DNA from 2 places in the Comamonas sp. CMM02 genome. Region 2 is predicted to be linked to the other one. Evidence: predicted binding sites of a transcription regulator. Region 2 holds the regulator's gene; the other holds the start of a gene.
The links. Region 2 encodes FNR, which switches genes on or off when oxygen is low (the NO sensors DNR and NnrR bind a similar motif). Its sites were predicted from a motif close to TTGATNNNNATCAA; they were not measured.
Positions count from the first base shown of each region.

Region 1 (3,104 bases), on a different contig from region 2:
ATTCGCCGGTGCGAATGTCCAGGTCCAGGTTTTGCAGGTTGTGCTGGCGGGCGCCACGGATGCGAATCAGGCCTTGGGTCATGGTGTGCGGTGTTGGGTGCAAAAACAAAGCGGCCAATCATTCTAGGCAGGCGCACCCCGTTTGTCGGTCACCGCAGGGAATGTGCCTGCAGATATGCCGGTAAGCAAAAAAGGGCTTGCCAGCGTGGCAAGCCCTTTGGGGGAACTCGTGGCGCTGCGGATGGCTACTTGCGCGCTGTCTCCAGGGCGCGGTTAATGCCCAAAGCCACCAGCGTACAGACAGCGCCAGACAGTAAGTACCCGCCCACGGCGATAGGGCCAAAATGCGAAGACAGGTACAAGGCCACCAATGGTGCCATGGCCGCACCCAGCAGCCATGCCAGATCGGCTGAATAGGCCGCTCCCACGTAGCGGAAACGGCGAGAGAAGTTGGCCGTGACGGTGCCTGAGGACTGCCCATAGGACAGCCCCAGCAGTGCAAAGCCCACCAGGATGAAGACGTTCTGGCCCGCTGTGCCGCCACTGAGCAGCATGGGCGCAGCAAAACTGAACAGGCCAATCAGTACCGCCATGGCCCCCAGCGTGTTGCGGCGCCCAAACCTGTCAGCCATCCAGCCAGACAGCACCATGGCGGCGCAGGCGATCAGTGCCCCTAGCACTTGCACCCACAAAATGGCGGTTACCGAGGCATCGCCATACAGCGTCATCCAGGACAGGGGAAACACGGTGACCAGGTGGAACAGGGCAAAGCTGGCCAGAGCTGCCAGGGCACCCAGAAATACGTTTTTCCCTTCACCGCTGTGGATCATTTCAAAAGTGCGTGAAGGGGTCAGCTCCATGGTCTTGAACATGTTGGCGTAGGTGTCATCGGCCACCAGGCGCAAACGTGCAAACAGCGCGACGACGTTGATAGCAAAAGCGACACAGAAGGGGTAGCGCCAGCCCCATGTGGTGAACTCTTCAATGGACAGCTGGTTGTAGATGAAGGCAAATATGGAGGCTGCAACCACAAAGCCGATGGGTGCACCCAGCTGGCCAATCATGGCGTACCAGCCCCGTTTTTCTTTGGGGGCACTCATTGCCAGCAAAGACGGCAGTCCCTCCCAGGAGCCGCCCACGGCAAGGCCCTGGGCAATACGCAGCCCGATGAGCCACCAGATTGCTATGGTCCCGAGGCTGTCATACCCCGGCAGCAACGCAATACCTACTGTGGCGCTGCCCAGCAGGAACAGCGCAATGGTCAGCTTGGGTGCCATGCCCCAGCGCCGCTGTATGACCATGCCCAGGGCAGTGCCCACAGGGCGGGCAATAAACGCCAGAGCAAACACCGCAAAGGCGGCGAGCATGCCGTCGAGCGTGGACAGGAACGGGAAGAAGACGTGCGGAAATACCAGCACGCAGGCGATGCCAAAGACGAAGAAATCAAAGTACTCTGATGCGCGGCCAATGATCACGCCCGCTGCAATTTCACCTGGGGTGACTTCTTCGTCACGATGGACAGTCGGGAGCAGGGGGGCGGCACCCGATACGGGGCCAGAGTGTGCAAGTCCTGTCATGGTGCAAATCTCCTCGAAGCGATGCACCACTTGTACGCGGCTTGATTCGTGTCAACAAGCGAGTTTTATCTGTCAGACTTGTAGGAAAAGGGTTTGTGGGGATGCTGAAGCTACACAAAAGTAGCAAAGACCACGGATCAAGCAGGGTGTTGTGCTGTTGTTTAGCTGCCCCAATTTGGGGAGCTCTTGACATTTATCAAGAGGTTTCTCTTATTTCAGTATGTCCTGAAAAATCAAGGATTTAGGGGTTGTTTGACGGGTGTCAATTGACATGGGTGCGCGTTGAATGCCTACATAAAGACAGCACACGGCACTGTGTTGAGCTTTGATAGACAAGAAGAAGATGGGCGAGAAGAGTAAATTCGGCTGGTTTTGTAATCCGCGTTTACACCTAACAACGCGCGTTTTTCGCGTTAACAGCATGCCTACATCCACGGAAACCCGCGGGCCAGCCTGGCTCGCTGCGGCTGCTTTACTTGCGACCCTGACGGGCTGCAGTAAAGCTGTCGTACTCAATCCCGCAGGGGACGTTGCTGCTCAGCAAGGCGACTTGGTGGTGACAGCCACCTTGTTGATGCTGGTCATCATTGTTCCTGTGATCCTACTGACCTTGTTGTTCGCCTGGAAGTATCGCCAGTCCAACAACGAAGCTGAATACGATCCTGAGTGGCACCACTCGACCGCTCTGGAGCTGGTCATCTGGAGTGTCCCTCTGATCATCATCATTGCGCTGGGCACACTGACTTGGATCACGACCCATAAGCTCGATCCCTACCGTCCCCTGGACCGTATTTCTGAGACCAAGCCGTTGGATCCCAACGTGAAGCCTCTGGAAGTGCAGGTCGTTGCCATGGACTGGAAGTGGATGTTCATTTATCCAGAGCAAGGTATTGCGACGGTCAATGAGCTGGCAGCACCCGTGGATCGCCCGATCCTCTTCAAGCTGACTGCCACCAACACCATGAGTGCTTTCTACGTGCCTGATCTGGCCGGCATGATCTATGCAATGCCTGGCATGCAGACACAGTTGAATGCGGTGATCAACCGCGAAGGCGTGTTCCGTGGCCTGAACTCGCACTACAGCGGTGCAGGTTTTTCTGGCATGACATTCAAGTTCCATGGCCTGAGCAACGAAGGCTTTGACGCCTGGGTGCAAAAGGCCAAGGACGAAAACACTGTGCTCGATCGCGACAGTTATTTGAACCTGGTCAAGCCTAGTGAGCGTCACCCTGTGACCCGTTTCTCCTCTGTGCAAGAAGGCTTGTACGACCGCGTACTGAACATGTGCGTGGAAGAAGGAAAGATGTGCATGCACCACATGATGGCCATCGACGCTGCTGGCGGCGCGGCCTACATGAAGGCGGCGGGTTTGAACCTGCCTGACGATGTGTGCTCTGTCGAAAACGCTGACCAAGTCGTGGCCCTGATGGACCAACGCGCTTTGGCACAGCAGTAAGCAGTTTTGACGGAAGGAAGGCTGGCTGCGGCCGGTCTTTCGGCCATTTAGCAAGAGACTCGATATGTCTG
Region 1 covers NZ_JACUZW010000007.1:44,134-47,237, forward strand. The annotation lists gene uvrA (excinuclease ABC subunit UvrA) at 1-82, opposite strand, end outside; gene IB213_RS17400 (MFS transporter) at 246-1,577, opposite strand; gene cyoA (ubiquinol oxidase subunit II) at 1,999-3,033, shown strand; gene cyoB (cytochrome o ubiquinol oxidase subunit I) at 3,098-3,104, shown strand, end outside.
Region 1: the regulator FNR is predicted to act here: its motif matches at 1,764-1,777, upstream of cyoA (ubiquinol oxidase subunit II).

Region 2 (3,104 bases):
CTGTGGATTCGGCGCAGACGCGTGGCGTTGCTGTACGGGTGCAAATTCCGTATGGAACTGCAGATTCAGGCTCGCATCGAATTGAGTTCGAGATTTCTGCGCAAAGTGGAAAAGGTCACGTACGAGAAAAGTCTGTTTTCTTGGTGCCCCGCTAAGAAAGTGTTATTTGCGGTGAGCAGGGCGCAAGCTCTGCACACCATGTCTAAAGATGAAAGAAAGTTTGGCATGTCTCAGAACGTAAAAAAACTGGAAACACGATCTGGCCCATGGTGGAAATATGGCCACGTGTGGCTGGTCTTGTCTGGACCGGCGATTGTGGTGGTGGCTGGTATTTTGACGGCGGTGATCGCTGCGCGTGGTGCTGATCCAATTGTCGATGCGGATTACTACCAAAAGGGTGTGAACATCAACGAACAGTTACGCAACCAGGACAAGAGCTATGCGCCAGCCAATGCGGTGCGCAATCACGCAGTAACACCGGATGCGGATTTGCCTGATTTAACGCCTAAATAATTTAAATTTACTGGTAAAGATAGCTGCTTGCGCTTATGTTGCAAGGGATTCAGGTATTAATGACTTTGAAATCCTTTGTTAATAAGCGCAAGCAGCTATCTTTTTTATTTGGTATTTGTCCCACGCTGATATTGAAAATACGGTGTGCACAATAAAAGCGTTAAACCAAACCACAAAGGAAGACATATGTTGGCACAACGCTGGATGTGGATTGCCTGGCCTGCTTTTTTGGCAGCAGGTGTGATGGAAATGCTGGTTTTTTCTGTGTTTGATCCTATGGATATGTCGTGGTGGGGGCAAAGTGTTGAGTTATCACGCAGCGCTGTCTATACGATTGCCTTCTTTATTTTCTGGGCAGTATTTTCAGTGGCGGGCTATTTGACAATGCTGCTGTCCATACCCGCAGCGAAGGTCAACGGAGAACCTTCCATATCCTGAGGGAGGTCCTCGATGTTTTCTATCGATGTCAGGTAGGGCAGCCATAAAAAAAGCCTCCCAAAGCGATAGCGTGGGAGGCTTTTGGGCTGGCTGAACCAGCCTGCAATTTCTTATTTATTGCTTTCGTGCTGGCTGTTCACCAGACGTTGCAATGCAGCCGTGTCCAGAATGCGGACGTGGCGTTGCTTGACTTCGACCATGCCTTCTTCCACAAACTTGGAGAAGGTGCGGCTCACTGTCTCCAGCTTGAGGCCCAGGTAGCTGCCGATTTCCTCGCGTGTCATGCGCAGCACCAGCTCTGACGAGGAAAAACCCCGAGCGTGAAGGCGCTGTACCAAGTTCAAAATAAATGCTGCCAAGCGTTCTTCAGCACGCATGCTGCCAAGCAGGAGCATGACGCCGTGCTCGCGCACAATTTCCCGGCTCATCACTTTGTGCACATGGGTTTGCAGGGCAGTCACTTCGCGCGAAATTTCCTCCAGCCCATCAAACGGCATGACGCAAACTTCCGCATCTTCTAGTGCGACGGCATCGCAAGTGTGGTGATCATTGACGATGCCATCCAGGCCGATGATCTCGCCTGCCATTTGAAAGCCCGTCACCTGATCCCGGCCATCTTCGGTTGCCACGCAAGTTTTGAAAAACCCCGTACGAATGGCATACAGCGACGTGAAGGCTTCTCCGTTGCGAAACAGCGTTGCTCCACGTTTGACTTTGCGGCGCGTTGCCACAATGTCATCAATGCGCTGCAACTGCTGCTCGCTCAGGCCCACGGGCATGCAGAGTTCGCGCAGATTGCAGTTGGAACAGGTTACTTTGATGGATGGTGGAGTCATGTACTCAAAAGCCCATATGTCTATGAGTAAGACGTAGGCTAGATGTTAAAAAAAATAGAAACGGAACTATCAGAGTGAAGAGCGCAGCCATGAATGATTTGAATCAAAGTGTGGCATTGGTTTTACGAATGATATGAATCAAATTGTGGCATTGCTTTTACATCGCCCCCTTGATTCAAGTCAAGGATAAACGTGGCTTATTGTTGCAAAGTAGGGGCAACAAGGAAAAAAGATTCATGACTGTAGTCACCCCCGAACTCTTGCGACGCTATGACGTGCCTGGTCCACGCTACACCTCTTACCCCACTGCTGACAGGTTTGTGGAGGCATTTGGTGATGATGACTATATCTTGGCGTTGAAGCAGCGCAAAGTGACCGCTGCGGCAAAGCAGCCAATGTCGCTCTACGTGCACATTCCTTTTTGTGAGTCCCTGTGCTACTACTGCGCCTGCAACAAGATTATTACCAAACACCATGAGCGTGCTGTCACCTACATGCGCTATTTGGAGCGCGAGGTGGATTTGCACCTGCAGCACTGTGGCCGTGGGCAAGTTGTCAGCCAGTTTCACGTCGGTGGGGGTACGCCCACTTTCCTTACGGATGAAGAGTTGCGCGAGCTGTGGCGCATGCTGGGTCAGCGTTTTGACTTTGATCCCGCTGGCGAATATTCGATTGAGGTAGATCCAAGGACGGTGACGCGTGAGCGCTTGGCGGTGCTCAAAGAGATCGGGTTTAACCGCCTGAGCTTTGGTGTTCAGGATTTTGATCCTGAGGTGCAAAAAGCGGTGCACCGTGAACAGCCTGCAGAGCAGGTGTTTGATCTGGTGGCAGCATCTCGTGAGCTGGGCTTTGAGTCGATCAATGTCGATTTGATTTACGGCTTACCCAAGCAGAATGCAGAGTCATTTGCCCGCACATTAAAGCAGGTTGCGGCGTTGCGCCCAGATCGTATTGCCCTGTATGCCTATGCACATTTGCCCGAGCGTTTCAAGCCGCAGCGCCGTATCTTGCAAGAAGACCTTCCTTCTGCGCCCGACAAAGTAAGCATGCTGTCTTCTTCCATCGAGAGCTTCATCGCTGCAGGCTATGTGTATGTGGGGATGGATCACTTCGCCTTGCCTGAAGATGCGCTGGCGATTGCTAAACGGCAAGGACGCCTGCACCGTAACTTCCAGGGCTATAGCACGCAACCGGATTGTGATTTGATCGCGCTGGGTGTGTCTGCAATTGGTCGTGTTGGGGCCACTTACAGCCAGAATGCGAAGACCTTGGAAGAGTATTACGACTTGCTCGATCAAGATCGTCTGCCCGTTGTTC
Region 2 covers NZ_JACUZW010000005.1:101,144-104,247, reverse strand. The annotation lists gene ccoG (cytochrome c oxidase accessory protein CcoG) at 1-155, shown strand, start outside; gene IB213_RS15770 (FixH family protein) at 226-513, shown strand; gene IB213_RS15765 (hypothetical protein) at 700-951, shown strand; gene fnr (fumarate/nitrate reduction transcriptional regulator Fnr) at 1,062-1,787, opposite strand; gene hemN (oxygen-independent coproporphyrinogen III oxidase) at 2,024-3,104, shown strand, end outside.